3 regions of the Acuticoccus sp. I52.16.1 genome follow, and region 1 is predicted to be linked to each of the others. Evidence: predicted binding sites of a transcription regulator. Region 1 holds the regulator's gene; each other region holds the start of a gene.

What was found. Region 1 encodes PhoB, which activates phosphate uptake and scavenging genes when phosphate is short. Its sites were predicted from a motif close to TGTCATNNANCTGTCAT; they were not measured.
Region 2: a site for PhoB is predicted at 4,002-4,018, ahead of MRB58_RS06515 (UDP-2,3-diacylglucosamine diphosphatase). Genes of this name have one in related genera too.
Region 3: a site for PhoB is predicted at 2,644-2,660, ahead of phnA (phosphonoacetate hydrolase). Genes of this name have one in related genera too.

The regions. Positions count from the first base shown of each region.
Region 1 covers NZ_CP094828.1:2,829,397-2,837,044, reverse strand. Annotated here, with positions in the region: gene MRB58_RS12840 (MgtC/SapB family protein) at 1-476, opposite strand, end outside; gene argF (ornithine carbamoyltransferase) at 559-1,470, opposite strand; gene MRB58_RS12830 (aspartate aminotransferase family protein) at 1,467-2,666, opposite strand; gene MRB58_RS12825 (GcrA family cell cycle regulator) at 2,924-3,403, shown strand; gene phoB (phosphate regulon transcriptional regulator PhoB) at 3,446-4,129, opposite strand; gene phoU (phosphate signaling complex protein PhoU) at 4,144-4,875, opposite strand; gene pstB (phosphate ABC transporter ATP-binding protein PstB) at 4,912-5,766, opposite strand; gene pstA (phosphate ABC transporter permease PstA) at 5,796-7,169, opposite strand; gene pstC (phosphate ABC transporter permease subunit PstC) at 7,174-7,648, opposite strand, start outside.
Region 2 covers NZ_CP094828.1:1,440,102-1,447,749, reverse strand. Annotated here, with positions in the region: gene MRB58_RS06530 (hypothetical protein) at 52-489, shown strand; gene pgi (glucose-6-phosphate isomerase) at 496-2,109, opposite strand; gene MRB58_RS06520 (glycosyltransferase family 1 protein) at 2,123-3,148, opposite strand; gene MRB58_RS06515 (UDP-2,3-diacylglucosamine diphosphatase) at 3,168-3,980, opposite strand; gene MRB58_RS06510 (DUF1489 family protein) at 4,167-4,589, shown strand; gene MRB58_RS06505 (DUF4167 domain-containing protein) at 4,721-5,497, opposite strand; gene prmC (peptide chain release factor N(5)-glutamine methyltransferase) at 5,903-6,790, opposite strand; gene prfA (peptide chain release factor 1) at 6,783-7,648, opposite strand, start outside.
Region 3 covers NZ_CP094828.1:1,956,852-1,964,499, reverse strand. Annotated here, with positions in the region: gene MRB58_RS08760 (ABC transporter substrate-binding protein) at 1-52, opposite strand, end outside; gene MRB58_RS08755 (alkaline phosphatase family protein) at 49-1,347, opposite strand; gene phnA (phosphonoacetate hydrolase) at 1,344-2,618, opposite strand; gene MRB58_RS08745 (LysR family transcriptional regulator) at 2,783-3,685, shown strand; gene MRB58_RS08740 (NUDIX domain-containing protein) at 3,699-4,289, opposite strand; gene MRB58_RS08735 (malonyl-CoA decarboxylase) at 4,362-5,807, shown strand; gene MRB58_RS08730 (hypothetical protein) at 5,865-6,041, shown strand; gene lpxK (tetraacyldisaccharide 4'-kinase) at 6,059-7,042, opposite strand; gene MRB58_RS08720 (3-deoxy-D-manno-octulosonic acid transferase) at 7,039-7,648, opposite strand, start outside.

The DNA of each region.
Region 1 (7,648 bases):
TCCAGTCTGGCGAGGCCGATCAATACGGCCAGCCCGACGAGCGCCCCCAGCAGCGCCAGCATCCACTGGCCGATCCCGACCGCCAGGCCCACCGCGCCCGAGAGCCATACGGTGGCCCCGGTGGTGAGCCCGCGCACCTGCCCGCGCGACAGGACGATGAGGCCGGCCGCCAGGAAGGCGACGCCGGACGTCACCGCCTCGATCAGGCGGATCGGGTCGATGCGGATGGTGTCACCCTCGAGCTGGTCGATCAAACTGAGGCCGATGACGGCGAACACCGCCGAGGCGACGCCCACCAGCATGTTCGTGCGCAGCCCCGCGGCATGGTCGCTCAGCTCGCGTTCCAGCCCGATGAGCCCGCACAGCAACGCCGCGCCCAGAACGCGCAGCAGGACGACGACGCCGCCCGGCCCGGGAAGCCGGCCGAACTCTGTCGCGAGGGTATGATAGAGCCCGTCCATTCCCCGGAAACGCACGGCGGCGTGCCCGGTTCACGACAATGCGCATCGCCGCCCGAGACCGGCGGAGGGAGGGCGCACAGGCGCCCTCCGCGCCCCGTCAGCCGAGGCGGTCGAACACGTAGGCGAGGATCGCCTTCTGCGCGTGGACGCGGTTCTCGGCCTCGTCGAACACCACCGACTGCGGGCCGTCCATCACCGCGTTGGTGACCTCCTCGCCGCGGTGGGCGGGCAGGCAGTGCATGAAGATCGCGGACGGACCGGCCTCCTCCATCAGCGCCTCGTTCACCTGGTAGGGGCGGAAGACGTGGCGCCGCTCCTCCTCGTCCTCGTCGCCCATGGAGGCCCACGAGTCGGTCACCACCACGTCCGCGCCGCGGACGGCGACGTGCGGGTCCGTGCCGACCTCGATCGTGGCGCCCAGGCGGCGTGCGGTGTCCACCAGCGGTTGGCGCGGGGCGAACTCCGGCGGCGTCGCGACCTTGATGACGAAGCCGAGCTTGGGCGCGGCCTCCATCAGCGTCGCCAGAACGTTGTTGCCATCACCGACCCAGGCCAGCACGCGCCCGTCGAGCGCGCCGATGCGCTCCTCCATGGTGATGAGGTCGGCGATGATCTGGCACGGGTGCGAGCGGCGCGTCAGGCCGTTGATCACCGGCACCTGCGCCGACTCGGCAAACGTCGTCAGCCCGCCGTGGTCCAGCATGCGGATCATCACCGCCGAGACGTAGCGCGACAGCACGGTCGCCGTGTCGGCCAGCGACTCGCCGCGGCCGAGCTGCATCTCGCTGCCGGAGGCGACGATGGTGTCGCCGCCCAGCTCGCGCATCGCGAGGTCGAACGAGAAGCGCGTCCGGGTGGACGGCCGCTCGAACAGCATCGCGAGCGTCTTCCCGCGCAGGCGGTCGGTGCGGATGCGGCCCTCGGCCTTGACCCGGTGGCCTTCGTCCAAAATCGCCCGCAGCGCCTCGGGAGACTGAGACGCGATATCCAGAAAATGCTTGGGCGTCATACGACCGCGGTATCCTTCTTCGCCTTCTCGACGGCCTCGCCCGCGGCGTCGAGCCGCCGGGCCGCCTCGCGCAGGTCCTCTTCCGTGGCCACGAGGCCGGGGAGGAAGCGCACCACATTGTCACCGGCCGGCACCACCAGGAGCCCGGCATCGCGCGCGGCGAGCGCCACGTCGCCCGCCGGCGCGCGGCATTTGACGCCGACCATCAGTCCCTCGCCGCGGACGGTCTCGAACACGCTCGGGTGGGAATCGACGACGCCCGCCAGCGACTGCATCAGGAACGCGCCCTTGCGCTTGACCTCGTCGAGGAAGCCGTCGGCGAGCACCACGTCCAGCACCGCGTTGGAGACGGCGCAGGCGAGCGGCGTGCCGCCGAAGGTGGTGCCGTGCGTGCCGGGCGTCATCGCGTCACCGACCGCCGCGGTGGCGAGGCAGGCGCCGATCGGGAACCCGCCGCCCAGGCCCTTGGCCGCCGACAGGATGTCGGGCGTCACGCCGAGCGCCTCGTAGGCGAAGAGCGTGCCGAAGCGGCCGACGCCGGTCTGGATCTCGTCGAAGATCAGCACCAGGCCGTGGTCGTCGCACAGTTTGCGCAGCGCGCGCAGGAACTCGCGGTCGACGAGCTGCACGCCGCCCTCGCCCTGCACCGGCTCGACCATGATCGCCGCCGTCTCGGGACCGATCACGGCCTTCACCGCATCGAGGTCGCCCAGCGGCACCTTGTCGAAGCCGGGGGCGGGCTCGCCGAAGCCTTCCATATATTTGGCGACGCCGGTCGCGGCGAGCGCACCGAGCGTGCGGCCGTGGAAGGCGCCCTGGAAGGTGACGATGCGCACCCGCTCGGGGTGGCCGCTCACATATTGATAGCGCCGCGCGGTCTTGATGGCGGCCTCGTTGGCCTCCGCGCCGGAGTTGCAGAAGAACACGCGCTCGGCGAACGTCGCCGCGGTCAGCCGGTCGGCCAGCCGCTCCTGCTCGGGGATCCGGTAGAGGTTGGACGTGTGCCAGACCTTCGTGGCCGCCTCTTGCAGGACGGCGACGAGATGCGGGTGGGCATGGCCGACGCTGGTCACGGCGATGCCGGACCCCATGTCGAGATATCGTCGCCCGTCCGTGCCCACGAGCCAGACGCCCTCGCCCTTCTCGAAGGCGATGTCGGCGCGGTTGTAGGTCGGGAACAGGCTGTTCGTCGTCATGGGTAAAACTCGCGGTTTTGCGAAGGTTGTCCCCAGCTCCTTGCAAGGTACTGCGGACAGGCCGGCTTTCTTTCCGATGGTTGGGGAAAAAGCAAGGTTTGAGTCGCGGCGGACTCGCCGACTCTAGACCGCGAATCGCCAAATCTCTTACGATTCGGGGCGTAAAGACAGGACATCGCCCGGCTCCCTTCTATCCACCGACCGTCCTGGTCGGCTGTGGACGGCATGTGGATCGGCGGTGAGCAAAGGGAATGGCGATGAGCTGGACCGACGAGCGAATCGAGGTTTTGCGAAAGCTGTGGGCCGAGGGGATGTCCGCGTCACAGATCGCCAGCTCCCTGGGCGGGGTGACCCGCAACGCCGTCATCGGCAAGATCCATCGCCTGGGCCTCTCGGGCCGGGTGAAGGCACCGCAGACGCGGGCGACGCGGGCCCGGAGTGCTCCCATCGTCGCCCCCAAGCCCGCCGCCGCGCCGCGGGTGATGGCCGCCGGCGCCGTCGCGGTGAAGGTCGTCGAGGAGCCGGAGATCGAAGAGATCCCGCAGACCGCCGAGATCGTGCCGTTGACCGAAGGCATGACCTTGATGGACCTCTCCGCCTCGACCTGCCGCTGGCCGGTGGGCGATCCGTCCGACCCCGCCTTCCGCTTCTGCGGCGCGCGCACCACGCAGGGCGACACCTACTGCCGCGCCCACGCCGAGCAGGCCTTCCCCTCCCGCCGCTCGAAGTCGAGCTGACGCGCCGCGCCGGAAGGCGCGCGGGGCCGCCGCCGCGGCCCCTCAGCGGATGTGGAACTGGTCGTTGAAGGCGTAGCCCGCGCCGCGCACGGTGCGGATCGGATCCTTGGCCTTGCCGCGATTGATCGCCTTGCGCAGCCGGCCGATGTGCACGTCCACCGTCCGCTCGTCGACGTAGACGTCCCGCCCCCACACCCCGTCGAGGAGCTGCTCGCGCGAGAACACGCGGCCGGGCGACTGCATCAGGAACTCCAGCAGGCGGAACTCGGTCGGGCCGAGGTGGACCTCGCGTGTCGAGCGGCGGACGCGGTGGGTCGTGCGGTCGAGCTCGATGTCGCCGGCGCGCAGCAGGGACGAGACCATGGCCGGCTTGGTGCGGCGCAGGATGGCGCGGATGCGGGCCATCAGCTCCGGCGTCGAGAACGGCTTGACCACATAGTCGTCGGCGCCGGTGGCGAGGCCGCGGATCCGCTCGGTCTCCTCGCCGCGCGCCGTCAGCATGATGATCGGAAGGTTCTCCGACTGCGGGCGCGAGCGCAGGCGCCGGCACAGCTCGATGCCGGAGAGCCCCGGCAGCATCCAGTCGAGGATGAGAAGGTCCGGCAGCCCCTCCAGGAGGCGCAGCTCGGCCTCGTCGCCGCGGCTCGCGCAGTCGACGTCATAGCCCTCGGCTTCCAGGTTGTAGCGCAGGACGAGGGTCAGCGGCTCCTCGTCCTCGACGATCATCACCTGCGGCAAATCTAGCGACCTCCGCTACCGTTCTTGGGCTCGGCCCAGTCGGCGGAGAGGTAGGACGAGGAATCGCCCTTCGCCCGCGCTTCGACCGGCTGCTCGCCCGTCACCAGGAAGTGGATGTTTTCGGCGATGTTGGTGGCGTGGTCGCCGATCCGCTCGATGTTCTTGGCACAGAACAACAGGTGCGTGCAGAACGTGATGTTGCGCGGATCTTCCATCATGTAGGTCAGCAGCTCGCGGAAGATCGAGGTGTAGATGGCGTCGATCTCGTCGTCCCGGCTGCGCACGTCGAGAGCGGCGGACAGGTCCTGCGAGGTGAACGCGTCGAGCACCGCCTTCAGTTGCTCGAGCGCGATGTCGGACATGTGCTCGACCCCCAGCGCGACGCGCGGCGGGTAGGCCCGCCCCTCGATCGCCATCACCCGTTTGGCGTTGTTCTTGGCGAGGTCGCCGACGCGCTCGAGGTCGGAGGAGATGCGCATCGCCGCGACCAGCTCGCGCAGCGGCTTGCCGGCCGGGCGGTGCGCCGCGATCAGGTCCACCGCATGGTTCTCGACGCTGCGCTGCATGGCGTCGAGACGCTGATCGGCCTCGATCACCGAACGCGCGCGCTGACTGTCGATGCGCGTCAACGCGGTGACGCTGTCCATCACCAACTGCTCCGCGAGACCGCCCATTTCGGCGACCTCGGCCGCGAGACTGACAAGCTCGCGGTCCCGATCACGTGTCAGCACCAACGCGCTGCCCCCCACTCAAGACTCGTCCCGCGTATCCTAACCGAACACGCCCGAAATATAATCGCGCGTCCGCGGCTCCTGCGGGTTCTCGAAGATTTCCTTGGTCGGCCCCTCCTCGACGAGATCGCCGAGGTGGAAGTAGGCCGTCCGGTCCGAGACGCGTTGCGCCTGGCTCATCGAGTGCGTCACGATGATGATCGTGTAGTTCTGCCGCAGCTCCTTGATGAGCCCCTCGACCGTCTGCGTCGCGATCGGGTCGAGCGCCGAGCACGGCTCGTCCATCAGGATCACTTCCGGCTCGACCGCGACGGCACGGGCGATGCACAGGCGCTGCTGCTGTCCGCCCGAGAGGCCGGTGCCCGGCTCCTGGAGGCGGTCCTTCACCTCGTTCCAGAGGCCGGCACGGGTCAGCGAGCGCTCGACGATGACGTCGAGGTCGGCCTTCTTGTGGGCCAGGCCGTGGATGCGCGGGCCGTAGGCGATGTTCTCGAAGATCGACTTCGGGAACGGGTTCGGCTTCTGGAACACCATGCCGACGCGGGCGCGCAGCAGGACCACGTCGAGCGTGTGGTCGTTGAGGTCCTCGCCGTCCATGTTGAGCTGGCCGAGGACGCGGCAGCCCGGAATGGTGTCGTTCATGCGGTTGAAGCAGCGCAGGAACGTCGACTTGCCGCAGCCCGACGGGCCGATGAACGCCGTCACCGCCTGGGCCGGAATGTCGATCGAGATCCCGTGCACGGCTTCCTTGGTGCCGTAGATCACCGAGACGTCCTTCGCCTCGATCTTGGTCGGGCGCGGTTCGGGATCGGGGATCCGGACGGTCTGGAACCGGTTGTGCGTCTCCGGATGCTTCAGGTCCGGCTTTTTCACGTCCACTTCGGCGACGGCCATCGGCTCGTTTCCTTTTTCAATCACGGTCGTTACCAGCGCCGCTCGAAGCGGTGGCGCATGAGGATGGCGAGGGCGTTCAGGGTCACCATGACGGCCAGCAGTACAAGGATGGCCGCCGAGGTCCGCGCTTCGAAGAAATTGCGGTTCTCGTTCCCCTGCCAGAGATAGATCTGAACGGGCAGAGCGGAAGACTGGTCGAGCGGGGTCGACGGCACCGAGGCGACGAAGGCGTTCATCCCGATCAGCAGTAGCGGTGCGGTCTCGCCCAGGGCCTGTGCGACGCCGATGATGGCACCGGTGAGCATACCCGGCACCGCCAGGGGCAGGGTGTGGTGGAACATCGCCTGCGTCGGCGAGGCGCCGATGCCGAGCGCGGCCTGGCGGATCGACGGCGGCACCGCGCGCAGGGCGGCGCGCGAGGCGATGATCACCGTCGGCAGCGTCATCAGCGAGAGGACGAGACCGCCCACCAGCGGCGCCGACAGCGGCAACCCCAGGAAGTTGATGAACACCGCCGCGCCGAGCAGGCCGAACACGATGGAGGGCACCGCGGCGAGGTTGTTGATGTTCACCTCGATGAGGTCGGTCACGCGGTTCTTGGGCGCGAACTCCTCCAGGTAGATCGCCGCCATCACGCCGACCGGGACGGCGACCGCCATGACGATGACCATCATCATCACGGAGCCGACGATGGCGCCGAGGAGACCCGCCGTCGCACCGGAGGAGCGCGAATCGACGTTGGTGAACATCGACGAGGCGAAGTTCATCTCGATCACGCCGTCTTCGTAGAGCTCGTCCGCCCACTGCTGCTGCTCGGCGGCGAGCTGCTGGAAGCGCTGGGGCAGGTCGCGGTCGATGTTGCCCTTCAGCCAGACGTCGACGTTCTCGGAGGCCACCAGCGCCACCGGCACCGTCTGGCCGATGATGTCGGGGTTCGCCTCGACCATCTCCCAAAGCTTCACGCGCTCATTGGAGGCGACGAGGCCGAAGGCGGCACGGCGCATGTCTTCGGCGCCGGCGGCGGGGATGAACTTGGCGATCGCATTCTGGATCAGGTTGTCCCAATCCGCGCGGCGCAGGGCGCGCTGCCAGGCGATCAGCTCCTTGTGGAAGTCCGCCGCCGACTGGCCGGGCTGCTGCGTCGGCCGCGGGTCGATGTCGATGACCTCGGGATCGAACGTCAGCTCCAGGTGCAGCGTCGCCTGCCAGAAGGCGGGCACGCCCTTGTAGAGGATCGACCCGAAGAGGATGCCGACCAGCGAGATGCCGATCAGTATCGCGCCCAGGCCCACGGCCTTGAACGTCGCCTCCGCGCGGTGACGCTGGCCCAGCTTGGCCGCCACCAGGTCGCGATTGGACTTGCCCTGCGCGATACCGCCGGGCGTGGTTGCAGTCGTGGCCATGGGTCTACTCGTATTGCTCGCGATATTTCCGGACGATGTAGATGGCCACCACGTTGAGACACAGCGTGATGACGAACAGCGTGAGGCCCAGCGCGAAGGCCACCAGCGACTGCGGCGAGGCGAAGTCGGTATCGCCGGTGAGCTGGTTGACGATGGTGACCGTCACGGTCGACACCGCCTCGAAGGGGTTGGCGGTCAGCACCGGCGAGTTGCCCGCCGCCAGCACGACGATCATCGTCTCGCCGATCGCGCGCGACACCGCCAGCAGGAAGGCGCCGACGATGCCCGGCAGCGCCGCCGGCAGGATTACCCGGCGGATCGTCTCGGAGTGCGTCGCGCCGAGGCCGTAGGAGCCGTCGCGCATCGCCTGCGGCACCTGGCTGATGATGTCGTCCGACAGCGAGGACACGAACGGGATGATCATGATCCCCATCACCACGCCGGCGGTGAAGGCCGAAGTCGCGTTGATGCTGAGGCCG
Region 2 (7,648 bases), 1.4 Mb from region 1:
CGAGTCGGACACAAGGCGGTCGATGCATGGATGTTTGTGGGAGGAGGGGCCGTGGCAATCACGCTCGACGAGGTGCTCGCGCTGGGCGAGCGGTGGTGCGATACGCTGCGCCGCGAGGATGGCGGCGGCATCGCCGAACGCAAGGCGATGTTCCTTCACCCGGAGCCGCGCATCTACGTGCAGCACCAGGGCCTGTCGATGACGCTGGATGAGCATGGCGCCTACCACACCCAGTTTCGCCGTCAGGTGCTGCGGCTGGGCGATTTCGTGGTGACGCCGCTCGGCGAGGCGCCGGACCGGGCCCGCGCGATCGGCACCTTCTACTGGGAGGGGCACTTCAAGGACGAAAAGCAGCCGCCGCTGCGCTGCGTCGTCGGCGAGGACTGGCTGGTGCAGCGCGACGCCGACGGGGTCGTGAAGTACGTCCTGTGGCTCAACACGATCCACCACTTCCTCGCCGATTCCTCGGTGCAAAAGATCGAACTCTGAGGCCGCTCACGCGCCCCGCAGGTGGGCGAGGAGCTGCGCGGTCGAGCCGTCGAGGTCGGGGCTGGTCTCGCCCTTGATGGCCGGCAGCAGCACCCCGGCGAGCTCCTTGCCGAGCTCCACGCCCCATTGGTCGAACGAGTTGATGTCCCACAGCGCGCCCTGCACGAACACCTTGTGCTCGTAGAAGGCGAGGAGCCGGCCGAGGGTGAACGGGTCGAGCGCCTGGTAGGCCAGCGTGTTGGACGGGCGGTTGCCGGGGAAGACGCGGTGCGGCGCCAGGCGGTCCGCCTCGGCCGCGTCCATCCCCTTGGCGAGGAGCTGCTCGCGCGCCTCCTCGAGGGTGCGGCCGCGCATCAGCGCCTGCGTTTGCGCCAGCGCGTTGGCGACGAGCTTGGCGTGATGGTCCGACAGCGCCTCGTGCGGTTTGGCGGCGACGAGGATGTCCACCGGGACCGGGTCGGTGCCCTGGTGGAGGAGCTGGTAGAAGGCGTGCTGCCCGTTGGTGCCGGGCTCGCCGAAGATCACCGGCCCGGTCGGCTCGGCGACCGGCGAACCGTCGCGGTGGACCCGCTTGCCGTTCGATTCCATGTCCACCTGCTGGAGGTGGGCCGCGAACTCGACGAGGCGCTGGTCGTAGGGAAGGATGGCGTAGGCGCCGTAGCCGAAGAAGGTGCGGTACCAGTCGCCCAGCAGCCCCATGACGACGGGGATGTTCTCGGCGAGCGGCCGGGTGCGGAAATGCTCGTCCGCCGCCGCGCCGCCGGCGAGGAAGGCGCGAAAGCCGGCGCCGCCGATGGCGATCGCGACCGACAGGCCGATCGCCGACCAGACCGAGTAGCGCCCGCCGACCCAGTCCCAGAACCCGAAGACGCGGTCCTCGGAGATGCCGAACTTGGCCACCTTGTCGAGCGCGGTGGAGATCGCGGCGAAGTGGTCGCCGACCGCCGCCTCGCCCACGCCGTCGACGATCCATTGACGCGCGGTCGCGGCGTTGGTCATCGTCTCCTGTGTGGTGAATGTCTTCGAGGCGATGAGGAAGAGGGTGCGCGCCGGGTCGAGCCGGGCGAGCGTGTCGGCGATGTCGGCTCCGTCGACGTTGGCGACGAAGTGCACGTCGGGCCCGCCGTCGCGGTAGGGCGACAGCGCGCGCACCACCATCCGCGGGCCGAGGTCCGAGCCGCCGATGCCGATGTTGACGACGTCGGTGAACGGCTGGCCGTCGGCGGCGACGATCGCGTTGGAGCGGACCCCGTCGGCGAACGCGGTGACGCGGTCCAGCACCTCCGCGACGTCGGCCGACACGTCGCGCCCGTCGATGGCGAACGGCCCCTCGCCGCGCAGCGCCACGTGGAGGACGGCGCGGCCCTCGGTCAGGTTGATCGGCTCGCCGGCGAACATCGCGTCGCGCTTGGCCTCGAGGCCGGCCGCGCGGGCGCGCTCGACGAGGAGTGCCATCGTCTCGTCGGTGACGATGTTCTTGGAATAGTCGAGGAGGAGGTCGCCCTCGGTCAGCGCGAAGCGGGCGGCGCGGCCGGGATCGGCGGAGAAGGCGTCGCGCAGATGGAACCCGTCGAGGCTCTTCTTGTGGGTGCAAAGAGCGTCGAACGTGGGGCCGGGCATGAGGTTCGCTCCGTTAGTTGGCGGCGATTTCGATGCCGTTCGCCCGTTGCAGGTTCTCCCAGAACTGCTTGACGCTGGATTCCCAGGAGAACTGTTCGGCATACGATCGGCAGCGGTCGCGCGGGATCGACAACGCGTCGAGGCACGCCTGTCTCAAGTCCCAGTCCAGCGCCCCGGTTCCCGAATCGGCGATGACGTCGAGCGGGCCCATCGTCGGGAACGCGGCGACGGGGACGCCGCAGGCGAGCGCCTCCATCTGCACGAGGCCCCACGTGTCGGTCATGCTGGGGAAGACGAAGACGTCGGCGGAGGTGTAGTGCGCCGTCAGCTCCTCGCCAACGCGGTTGCCGGTGAAGACTGCGTCCGGATACTTCGCCTTCAACGTCGGCAGCGCCGGGCCGTCGCCCACCACGAGCTTGGTGCCGGGAAGGTCGAGGTCGAGGAAGGCGCCGATGTTCTTCTCCACCGCGACCCGGCCGACGTAGAGGAAGACGGGCTTCGGAAGGTCCGGCAGCGCGGGCGGCACGTCGGGATTGAACGTCACGGTGTCGACCCCGCGCACCCAGCGCACCAGGCGCTGGAAGCCCCAGGCCGCCAGCTCGCGCTCCAGCGTCGTGTTGGAGACCATGCAGCCGACGCCCGCGTTGTGGAACGAGCGCACGAAGGCGTAGGACCACGACATCGGGATCGGCGCGCGGGCTCGCACATATTCGGGAAAGCGCGTGTGGTAGCTCGTGGTGTAGCCGATGTTGTTCTTGCGGCACCACCGCCGCGCGATCATCCCGAGCGGCCCCTCGGTGGCGATATGCACGTAGTCCGGCCGCACCTCGTCGATCGCGCGCGACACGCGCCACGGCGTCGTCACCGCGAGGCGGATCTCCGGATAGGTCGGCATCGGCACCGTGCGATAGTCCGACGGCGTGATCATGTAGACGTCGATGCCGAGCTTGATCAGCTCCTGGCGCGTCGTATCGAGGGTTCGGACCACACCGTTCACCTGCGGGTGCCAAGCGTCGGTCACGAGGGCGAGGCGCGTCATCGCGGAATCTTCCGTTGCGTCATGCCGCCTGTGAGCGCGACGTCGGCGCCACGGCGCGGGTCGGATGGCGGTCGGCCAGCCGCGTCCAGCGGATCAGCTCGAAGGTTCCGTCCTCGCGCTCGCCCACGGCGGTGCAGCTCTCCACCCAGTCCCCGGTGTTGATGTAATGCGTGCCGTGCATGTCGTGCATGGTCGCATGGTGGATGTGGCCGCACACGACGCCGTCCGCGCCGCGGCGCTTCGCCTCGGACGAGAGCGCCTCTTCGAACTTGCCGATGAAGGACACCGCGTTCTTCACCTTCAACTTCGCCCAGGCCGACAGCGACCAGTAGGTCAGCCCCAGCTTGCGGCGGACGATGTTGATCCAGGTGTTGATCGCCAGCGTCGTGACGTAGGCCCAGTCGCCCAGGAAGGCGAGCCACTTCGCATGACGCACGACGACGTCGAACTGGTCGCCGTGAATGATGAGAAGTTTGCGCCCGTCGGCGGTGTGGTGGATCGCCGAGTCGACCACCTCGACCCCACCGAAATGGGTGCCGACATAGTCGCGCAGGAACTCGTCGTGATTGCCGGGAAGGTAGACGATCTCGGCGCCCTTGCGGCCCTTGCGCAGGATCTTCTGTACCACGTCGTTGTGGGACTGGGGCCAGTACCAGGTCTTCTTCAGGCGCCATCCGTCGATGATGTCGCCCACCAGGTAGATCTTCTCGGCATCATGGTGACGCAGGAAGTCGAGCAGCAGCTCCGCCTGGCATCCTCGGGTGCCGAGGTGGATGTCGGAGAGGAAGAGCGTGCGGTACTTGCGCACGTCAGGTTCGTCCTCGGATCCCATTCCCGACCTCGTGCCGTCACGCTTCATCGATCTGTCGCGCCTGCTACCATACCTATTTGGTGCATGAACAGAGCGCTACCGCCTCGCAACAAGCCTAACAGATCGAATGTGACAAGCGGTGGACAGCGGGCATCAGGCATGTGGACGAGCTTGCCGGCGCCGGGGGGCCGGGCCTAACCCAGTGGAATGACGGTGCATCTTCTCAAGCTATGTGTCGGCGTTTCCAGCATCGACGCGCTGCGGCAATCGGCCGAGCGTCGTGCGGGAAGTGATTCGCGCCAGGCGATGCGAATCACCACGCGCACCGCCCCCAAGCGGGTCGACGAAGTGCTGGCGGACGGCAGCCTCTACTGGGTGATCAAGGGAAGCGTGCAGGCGCGCCAGCGCGTGGTGGGCATCGAGCCGTTCAACGACGCGTCGGGCGTAGCGCGGGTGCACATCCTCCTGGCGCCGGACGTGGTGGCGGTGCGGCCGCGGCCCTGCCGCCCCTTCCAGGGATGGCGCTACCTCAGGGCCGACGAGGCGCCGGTGGACGTCTCGGCCGCCGCGATGGACGAGGCGATGCCCGCCGCGATGCGCCGCGACCTCCTGGAACTCTGCCTGCTCTGACAGCCGAGCGAACCGCCAGGCAAAGGCGGGAGGCCCCCTTCATGAACGCCGAAAGCCGGAACTCCGGGCGTGAGGCCCGCGATCCGGCTCCGGTGCGGTGGGGCGCGCGGGCCGGGGCCCGCGCTGCGGCGTCAGTTGCTCTCGCCGGTCTCGGCCGCGGGCTGCGGCGCGGCGTCGGCGGACGCCTCGGTGCGCCGGGTGCGCGGGGCACGCGTGCGCGGCGTGGTGGTCCGGCGGCGCGGGGTCTTCGGCTTGGCGGCCTTCTTGGCCTTGGCGTCGCCTTCGTCGCCGTCAGCGTCGGACGCGTCGTCCTCGGCCTTGACGTCGGCGGATGCATCCAACTCGGCCGGCGTGGGGGTCACGTCGGGCTGAGGGGCCTGGGCGGGATCGGCCGCGTCGTCGTCATCGTCACGGGCCGCCGCGTGGGAGCCGTTGGCCCCGTTGGAGCCGCCGTTGCGGTGATTGGCGCGAACGGGCGCCTCGTCTTGCTCGTCGTCGCGGCCGTGGGAGCGTGAACCGTTGACGCGGATGGACCCGTCGTCATCGTCGTCGTCCATGCCGTCGAAGCCGTTGATGTTCGGCTGCTCGTTGCCGCGGTGACGGTTGTCGCCGTGGCGGTCGTCGCCGTGACGCTCGCCGCGGGGTTGTTGTTGGCCGCTCTGCTCGTAAGCGGCGGCGACGATCCGATAATAATGTTCGGCGTGTTGGAAATAGTTCTCCGCCATCACACGGTCGCCCGCAGATTGCGCATCACGCGCGAGCTGGGCGTACTTGTCAGCCACCTGCAAAGCCGAACCCCGGATCTTAACGTCGGGGCCGTTCGACTCGTAGGAGCGCGACAGCGGATTGCCGCCGCCTTTGCTCCGGCTGCGACCACGAAGACGCTTGCTCGGGTTGTTAGGTCTCATCAGCTCGCTTCTCGATCCGGAACATACGGTTGAACGCGGATTCGTGCGCTTAAGCAGGGGTATAGTCCGCCTAAGCGTCGCCACGGATCCTGAATATTGGTGGATCCACAGCCTCGTCCGGTTCGGTTCGGAACGCCGCCTCAGCAGCGAACCACACATTGGCCGTCCAAACGACGACGCGGCCCGGCGCCCGCTTGCGGGCCTGGGCTTGTTCGTCGCCAGGATGGCGTCAGTGATAACGACGCCCCACTGAAGGGGCAGGCACACGATGCGGGTCGTTCGCAGTCTAAGGCTGGTGCCCGAGGATGCGGTTACCGCTCGGCCGACGGCGGCACGTTAGCGGCTCACCGTTGCCTTTCCAATACTTAATTATGGGATCGGCCGATGTTTTCTCAACTGTGGCGCTCAAACCATACCGCGCCGCAGGGACACCGCCCTTGCATCACCATTAAGATCGTCCGCAACCGTCTCGACTTCAAGCCCCCTGCGCTCGGCTTCTGCAATCACCGCGTCGCGCGCCGCCGGATCGATCTCGACCACCAGCGTCCCGCCCGGCCGCAGCATGTGCTGCGCGTGGGTGAAGACGACACGGTAGGCGTTGAGCCCGTCCTCGCCTCCGTCGAGCGCCAGCAGCGGGTCGAAGTCGCGCACCGCACGGTCCAGACCGGCGATGTCGTCGGTGGTGATATAGGGCGGGTTGGAGACCACGAGGTCGAACTGCTGCGCCAGCGCCGATCCGAAATTGGCCTGCACGAACATCGCCCTATGGTCGAGGTTGTGGCGCTCGGCGTTGCGCCGCGCCTCGATCAGCGCCTTGAACGAGATGTCGACGCCGACCCCGTGCGCGCCCAGCCGCTCCGACAGGATCGACAACAGGATCGCCCCGGTCCCGACACCGAGGTCGGCCACCAGCGCCGGCGCGTCCGGTGTCGCCAGGGCCGCGAGCGCCAGCTCCACCACCGTCTCGGTCTCGGGGCGCGGCTCCAGCGTATCGTCGGTCACGCGCAGGTCGAGCGACCAGAAGGCGCGACGGCCGAGGATGCGGCCGATGGAGCGACCCGCCAGCCGCTCCTGCGCCCGCCGCTCCAGCTCGGCGACCTGATCGGCGTCGACCGCCATGCGCGGGTTGGCGATGAGCTGCGTCGTCGTGACGTCGAGCGTCTCGGTCACCAGGAGGCGGGCGTCGAGGTCGGGGGTGGAGATCTGCGCCTCGCGGAAGCGGCGCCGCAGCGTGGTGTAGAGGTGGCCGAGGTCCGGCTCGCCGGTGAAGATGACGCCGCGGCTTTCAGGCATCGGCTTCGGCGAGGAGTTTGGCGTTGTGGTCGGTCGCCAGCGCGTCGATCACCTCGCCCAGCGCCGCGCCCGAGAGGATCTCGTCGAGCTTGTAGAGGGTCAAGTTGATGCGGTGGTCGGTCATCCGCCCTTGCGGGAAGTTGTAGGTGCGGATGCGCTCGGAGCGGTCGCCGGAGCCGACCTGCGTCTTGCGGTCGGCGGCGCGCGCGTCGGCGGCTTGCTGGCGCTGCATGTCGTAGAGGCGCGCGCGCAGCACTTCCATCGCCCGCGCCCGGTTCTGGTGCTGCGACTTCTCCGAGGAGGTGACCACGATACCGGTCGGCAGGTGGGTGATTCGCACCGCCGAATCGGTGGTGTTCACATGCTGCCCGCCCGCGCCGGACGCGCGCATCGTATCGATCCGGATGTCGTTGGCGGGGATGTCGATGTCGACGTCCTCGGCTTCGGGGAGGACGGCGACGGTGGCGGCGGAGGTGTGGATGCGCCCGCCCGACTCGGTCGCCGGCACGCGCTGGACGCGGTGCACGCCCGACTCCCACTTCAGCTTGGCGAAGACGCTGTCGCCGCGCACCGCGGCGATGATCTCCTTGTAGCCCCCCGCCTCACCCTCCGACAGGCTCATCACCTCGACCCGCCAGCCCTTCTCCGCGGAAAAGCGCTCGTACATGCGAAAGAGGTCGCCCGCGAAGAGGGCCGCCTCCTGGCCGCCGGTTCCGGCACGCACCTCGAGGATGGCGCTCTTGGTGTCCGCCTCGTCCTTGGGAAGGAGGGCGACGCGGATATCGTCCGACAGGGTCTCGATACGGTCGAGCACGGCGGGGCGCTCGGCCTCGGCGAGCTCGGCGAGCTCGTCGTCGC
Region 3 (7,648 bases), 870 kb from region 1:
TGCCGAGCATGAGCCGGCGGCGGTCGATCCGGGCGAAGGGCTTGGTCGTCATGGCCGTTGATCTCCGATGGGTTCCAGAGTGGCGTGGAGGTCCCGCCCATCGAGCCCCCGGTGGGGGACGCCGAGATGGGTGAGGATGGTGGGCGCGAGGTCGACCGCGGAGGTCGGCTCGCCGAGCGCGGCACCGGGGCGGAAGCCCGCGCCACGCATCATGAGGAAGGGAGACTGCTCGCCGGCGCCGAGACCGCCGTGCTGGCCGCAGCCGAGCCGGTCGGCCTTGCTGCCGCAGGGCCGCACGACGGCGCTGGTGCCGCGGATGCCGTAGGCGTTGGGCGCGTCGCTGGCCGCCATGGAAACGGCGACGGCGAGCCCGCCGACCGGCGCGTGGCCGACACGGGCGAGCTCTTCGCCGGCGTAGACCGCGCCGGTCCAGGGCACCGCCTCCAGCGCGCGGACGATGGCGGGTATGCGGTCGGCGCCGTCCGGGTGGACGTAGACGAGGGCGCCGGTCCCGTTGGGCGCGACGAGGACGTCGTCCGCGCCCTTCGCCTTCAGCCCCTCGGCGACGAGGAAGGCGTCGATGTCGATCACGCTGCCGACCGTCTGGTGGCCGTGGTCGGAGAGGATGGCGACGAGCGGCGCGTCGGGGCCGGCCGGATGCGCGGCGTCGATCGCGGCGAGGACGCGGCCGGCGACGGCGTCCGCCCGCCGGAGCACCGCGAGGGCGTCCGGCGAGCCGAGCGGGGCGGCGTGCTGCGTGGTGTCGGGCTCGGAGAGCCACAGGACGGCGAGCGCGGTGCGCCCGTGCGGGCCGGCGGGGTCGACCGCCTCGGCGACGAAACGCTCGGCCATCGCCTCGTCCCCGTCGATGCCGAGCGTGACGGCGAGCGGGCGGGCGACCGGGCCGAGGCCCGGCCCGTGCGAGCCGGCGCGGTGGTAGACGGTGCCGTGCCCGTCCGGGTCGTGCGCGTAGGCCGCCCCCGGCGAGACGTTGTTGAAGACGACGACGCCGCCGCGATCCGAAAGCCGCTCGGCCATGGTGGGCTGGTCGAGCGTGCTGCCGGTCGCCGCCCGCTTGGTGGCGAAGAACTCCGGCTTGCCGACGTCGTGAAGCGCCAGCCGCCCGTTGGCCATCAGCGCCACGGTGTTGCCCTGCAACCCGTTGCGGGCCGGATGGCAGCCGGTGGCGAACGCGGCCGAAACCACGCGTGTCGCCGACGGGAAGACCGAGCGGTGGGCGGTGAAGCGCGTCGCGGTGTCGGCGAAGCGCATCAGGTGCGGCGTCGTTTCGGGCGTGACGAGGTCGCGGCGCAACCCGTCGAGGACGATGGCGAAGGCGCGGGTCATCCGCGCACCCCGTTCAGCGCGAAGTCGAAGATGTCGAAGTTGCGCAGCGGGCCGGCGGCCTTGGCGCGGTAGGCGTCGGTGAGCGGATGGGACAGGACGAACGGCACCCGCTGCTCGGCGAGCCCGCCGTGGGAGCGCAGCCGCGTGCCGGCCAGGGCCGAGAGGTCGTGGTCCGCCGCATGGGCCCCGAGCGCGACGTTGGGGGCGCCGATCGCCACGACGTCGCCCTCGCGCTCGGGCGGCAGCTCGAACCGGGCGGCGGCCTCGGCCCCGGAGAGGGCCTCGCCGACGCCGTCCATCGCCGCCACCGCGGCCAGCACCTCGGCGGCGGCGAGCGCCGGGTCGGTGACGTGGACCCGCACGAAACCGCCCAGCGCGCCGTGATGGCGCACGAACGGGTCGGTGATGGGACAGACGACGCGGGTGCGGCCTTCGCCGAACGCGGCGTCCAGGCGATCGGCGAGGTAGGTGACCCGCGCCGCTCCGCCGTCCTCGGCCATGTCGTTCATGCCGTGGTCGGCGACGATGCCGACCACCGCCCCCGCCGCCAGCAGCGCGCCGACGCGCTGGTCGACTGCCGCCATGAAGGCGTTGGCCTCGGGCGTGCCGGGAGCGTGCGAGTGCTGCACGAGGTCCGACAGCGAGAGGTAGGCGACGTCGGCCATCCCCTCGCCGATGAGCCGCACGCCGGCGTCGAGCACGAAGAGCGAGAGATCGGGGACGTACGGCTCCGGCGCCGGGCGGCCGACGAGGCGGGTGGCGTCCTCGATGCCGTTGGCGGCGAGGGTCGCCTCGTCGGCACGCTCGGCGGAGAAGGCGATACCGGCGAGGTCCTTCGCGAGGGCCTTGAGGAGCTTGTCCTTGGCCGTCACCGCCGCGACGCGCACGCCTGCCGCGGCGAGCGCGGCCAGCACCGTGCCGCCGCGCATCCCCTCCGCGTCGAGCATCATGATTTCACGGCCGGTCGCGGCGTCGTAATAGTAGTTGCCGGAGATGCCGTGGACGGCCGGCGGCGCGCCGGTGACGATGGAGACGTTGTTGGGGTTGGTGAAGGTCGGCATCGCGGCGAGCGCGGTGGCGGCGAAGCCCTCGTCCATCATGCGGGCGAGGTGCGGGACGATGCCGGCCTCGCGCGCGGCGGCGACGTAGGCCGGGTCGCACCCGTCGTAGCAGATCACGGCGACCGGGCGGTGCGGCAGCGCATAGCGGCGCCCGTTGACTTCGACCTCGGCGGCGGGGGTTCCTGTGGCGGTGTCCATTGCGAGAGCCATTGATCCTCCAGCGCTCACGACCGCCCGTAATCAAACCGCCATGTGTTTGATGTATAAGGAGGTTCGTCAAGAATACAGAACGCATTCGCGTTGGGGAACGAGGTAGCGCCAACGACGACTCGCAAGCAATGGAAATAAATTCGCGCAATGTGAGATGAATTCACATGACAAAACGACGAATACTGCCGATAAAATCTCTCATTGCACTGGAGAGTGTCGTGCGAACGGGCAGTGTGTCGGCCGCGGCCGATGATTTATCCGTGACGCACGGAGCGGTGAGTAAGCAACTCGCACATCTGGAGCAGTGGCTGGGGCGGCCGTTGTTCAGCGGTCGGCGGGGCGGCATGGTCGCCAACGCGGCCGGCGAGCGTCTCGCGGCGGCCGTCGGCGGCGCGCTGGAGGAAATCGAGACCGCACTCGACGATGTGCTCGCCAGCGACCGGCAGGAGGTGCTGACGGTCGTCGCTCCCGCCACCTTCGCCATGCGCTGGCTCATCCCGCGCCTGCCACGGCTCGATATCGCCGGCAGCGACACGGGGATCCGCGTCCGCCCGACCCACACCACCGAGGACTGGGACGCACTGCAGTTCGATCTGGTGGTGCGGCGGGGGGAGGCACTGGCGCCGCGCTTCGCGCCGCGGCCGCTCTTCGTCGAGCAGCTCGGCCTCCTGGTGCCGCCCAACCTTCTCGACGTGACCGACCCGGCGCGCCTCCCCTTCGTCGACGCGGCGACGCGCACCGGCGAGCTCGCCCGCTGGTGCCAGCACGCGTTCCGCGGGCGGCCGGCGCGCCCGGCGAAGGTCTACCCGCATTATTATGTCGCGCTGGAGGCGGCGCTCGCCGGGCTCGGCGCCATCGTGGCGCCGCTGGAGCTGCTCGGCCCACAGCTCTCCCAGGGCCTCCTGGTGGAGCCTTGGCCGGACTTGCGCGTCGCCGGGGCGGTCTACTCCATCGGCGTTTCGCCCGACGGCCCCAACCGCTGCGCCGCCGAGACGCTGGCCCGCACGATGGTGCGCCAGTGGGAGGCCGCCCCCGCCGCACCGCCGGCGATCCCGGCGGGCGCGTGAGGCGATCGTCGCCTCAGACGGTGAAGAGCTCCGGCCGGTCGAGCTTCAGGCCCATGAGGCACATGACCGCCTTGCCGTCGCGCAGACGGCCGTCCTTCCAGGCGCGCCACAGGTCGTCGAGGCCCCACTCCTCGACCTCGATCACCTCGTCCTCGTCCGCGGCGAAGCCCTCGGTGATCCGGTCGGCGGCGGCGTACTCGGCGACGAAGCAGTGCATCAGCTCCGTCACCATGCCGGGGATCGGGTAGACGGTGCCCACCGGCGCGACGTTTCGCACCAGGTAGCGCAACTCCTCCGCGGCCTCGCGCTGCGCGGCGGCGGCGGGGCTGGCGTCGTCCTTGTCGATCAGCCCGGCGGCCGCCTCCAGGATGAGGCCATTGCCTTCCACCACGTGGACGGGCAACCTCAGCTGGCGGACCAGGAGGCATGTGCGGCGCTCCGGATCGAACGGCAGGACACACGCGCCATGGCCATGGTCGTGCACCTCGCGCACCATCTCGGTGGCGTGGCCGTTCAACTCGATCGTCGCTTCATAAAGGTCGAGGGTCATGAAGCCGGAGTAGGCCGTCTTCACGTGCCGCACGCTATAACTCTGTTCGGGCATTCGCATCCTCATCGGTCCGCCGAGTGCTATACCCTAAGGCAAGTTTGTGCCACGCCGCGCGGGAGCGTACCCATGCGACAGACCAGCGTCATCAACGACCTGCTCTCCACCATCACGGACAATCGCCTCTTCGGCGAGCGCCGCAAGCCACGGCGCACCAGCCGGCGCGATCTCGCCCAGCTGATCGAGAGCCTGCTCAACGGGCGGGGCGAGTCCTCGTCGCTGGAGCGTGCGGCGGAATTCCTGCGCGCCTACCGTGACCTCGACAGCGCCGGGCGCACGTTCGTCTTCCGCACCCTGGCGGCCGACTATGGTCCCGAGCCGGAGCGCCTCGCCGAGGCCGCCGAGGCCTACCTCGACAAGCCGAGTGGCGTCACCGCGAAGGCATTGCAACGCGCGGCCGAGCCGCGCCGCGTCGAGATCTTCCGCCGCCTCAACCAGGTGCAGGGCGGCACGCAGGCGCTGGTGGCGATGCGCTGCGAGCTGATCGACCGGCTGTCCAACCACCCCGACCTCGCAACGGTCGACGACGACCTCAAGCGCCTGTTCGCGGCGTGGTTCAACCGTGGCTTCCTGATGCTGCGGGAGATCAGCTGGCAGACCTCGGCGGCCGTGCTGGAGAAGATCATCCGCTACGAGGCCGTCCACGCGATCACCGACTGGAACGACCTGCGCCGGCGGATCGACGTGCCGGACCGCCGCCTCTTCGGCTTCTTCCACCCGCGCCTGGGCGACGAGCCGCTGATCTTCGTCGAGGTGGCGCTGACGACCGAGATCCCGCGCGCCATCGGCCCCATCCTGTCGGGCGAGCGCGAGCCGATCGACCCGCAGAGCGCGACGACGGCCGTCTTCTACTCGATCTCCAACTGCCAGGACGGGCTGCGGGGGATCTCGTTCGGCTCCTTCCTGATCAAGCAAGTGGCGACGGACCTCGCCAACGAGCTGCCGAACCTGAAGAACTTCGTCACCCTGTCGCCGGTGCCGGGCTTCGCCAAATGGCTCTCCGAGGAGACGGCGCGGCCGACCAGCGCGGTGGACGAGGCGACCCGCACGCTGCTGAGGGCGCTGGAGGACGGCTGGGTCAACAACACCGCCCAGGCTAAGGCCGCGGAGGCCGCCTTCGTGCCGTTGACGGCGCATTACCTGCTGGAGGCGAAGGACCATGGGCGCCCCCGGGACCCGGTGGCGCGCTTCCATCTCGGCAACGGGGCACGGCTGGAGCAGATCAACTTCGCCGGCGACGTGTCGCCCCGCGGTCTCGCCAGCGCCTACGGCATGATGGTCAACTACCGCTACGTCCTGTCCGAGGTGGAGAAGAACCACGAGGCGTTCGTCAACGAGGGCAGGATCGCCGTGGCGCCGGCGGTGTCGAAGCTGGCGCGCTCGGTGAAGGTGGCGGAGCGGGCGCCGGCGGGCGGGCCCGCGCAACTCCCACCGCCGACCCGGACGGACACGCGCGAGGTGGACGAGCCGCCGCGCGACACTGTGACGGAGAGCACGGAGGCGCCCACGGCCTGACCTATATCCGGCTCACTTATTCCAAGCGCGAATGATGAGCAGGACGAGGATGGGACGATGCCTTTTGTCGACTTCGAGCACCAGGAGCTGAGGCGCATAGCGCGGGAGGCGTGGCCGATCGCCCTGCGGACGCCGCGCGCGGCCGTGCGCCCGGCGGTGGCCGTGCCCCGGCGCACCGCTTACCGCGCGGTGCGCGATTTCTGCCGGCGCGGTCTCTCCCGCGCCCCGCGCTGAGCGCGCCGGCACCCCGCCTACGCGGCCTGAACGAGCGCCGTCACCTGATCCACCACCGCCGGCGGCAGGACCGCCTCCACCGTGACCACCAAGGCCGCCTCGGCGAGCCGTCGCCCCGCTGCGCCGGCGGCGGCCAGCCGTACGTGATCCTTCGCCGTCGTCACCGGCCGGGCGCCGAGCGCGGCGGCGCGCGCCGTGATCCGCTCGGCGTCGGCCTCGCTATAATGATGATGGTCGGCGAAGGGGTGGCGCTCGGCGATGTGGCCGCCGAGGGCCTGGACGCTGGCGAAGAACTTCTGCGGCCGGCCGATCCCGGCGAAGGCGAGGACGGGCCGGGCGTCCAGCGGCTCGGGCGCGGCGGCGACGAGGCGGACCTCGTGGACCGCGCGCGCGGGCAGTGTGGCCGGCAGCGCCGCGCGCACGCGATCGTCGCCGGTGACGACGAGCCACGCGTCGGCACCGAGGTGCGCCGCCAGCGGGGCACGCAGCGGCCCGGCCGGCGTGACCGCGCCGTTGCCGAGACCGACCGCCGCGTCGATCACCATCGCCGACCAGCTCTTGGCGAGGCCGGGGTTCTGGAAGCCGTCGTCCATCACCACGACGTCGCCGAGCGTGGCGGCGAGGCGGCCGCCGGCGGCGCGGTCCGGCGAGACGACGGTCGGGGCGACCGCGGCCAGCAGCAGCGGTTCGTCGCCGACCTCGGAGGCGGACTGGCCGGCGACGATCCGCGGCGCGGCGGCCTTCCCGCCATAGCCGCGAGTGAGGAAGACGGGGCGGGCGCCGGCGGCGACGAGCGCGCGCGCCACGGCGATCGAGACGGGCGTCTTGCCCGCGCCGCCGACGGTGGGGTTGCCGATGCACACGACCGGGATCGCGAGCCGCGCGTCCGGCGCACGGCGCATGCGGTGCGCGGCGACGGTGCCGACGACCCAGCCGGCCGGCGCCAGCAGCGAGGCGGCGAGGCCCATCCGCGGCGCCCACCAGAAGTCCGGCGCCCTCACGTCGCCCCCCCGTCGACGTCGGCATTGTCGCCCGTGCCGCCCGTGTCGCCCCGCACGGCCGGGGCGGCCCGCGCGGCGGGCGATCGTGCGGCGAGGCGGCCGGGAAGCCATGCGGCGAGCGCGTCCATGGTCCGGTCGACGGCGCCGCGCTCGGCCTCGAGCACGGTGCGGGAGAGCTCGCCGCGACGTGCTCGCTCGGCCGGGTCGGCCAGGAGTTCGCCGACCGCGTCGGCCAAGGTCGCATCGTCGACGAGGCGGGCGGCGCCGGCGGCGAGGAAGGGTTCGAACATCACGCCGTGGGTCGGCCCGGTCAGGAGGGCGGCGCCGAAGGCGGCCGGCTCGGCCGGGTTGTGCCCGCCATAGGGTCGCAGCGACGCGCCCAGCAGCACCGTGCCGACCACGTCGAACAGGGTGGCGAGTTCGCCCATGGTATCGGCGATGTAGATGGCGCCGGTGGGCCCTGCGCCTGCGCTGCGCCGCGTGACCGGGCCGGCGGCCGACGCCAGCTCCGCCACGCCGGTCCCGCGGTCGATGTGGCGGGGGGCGATGATGGTCAGCACGTTCGGCCAGCGCGCGGCGAGGCTGCGGTGGGCGGCGAGCACCACC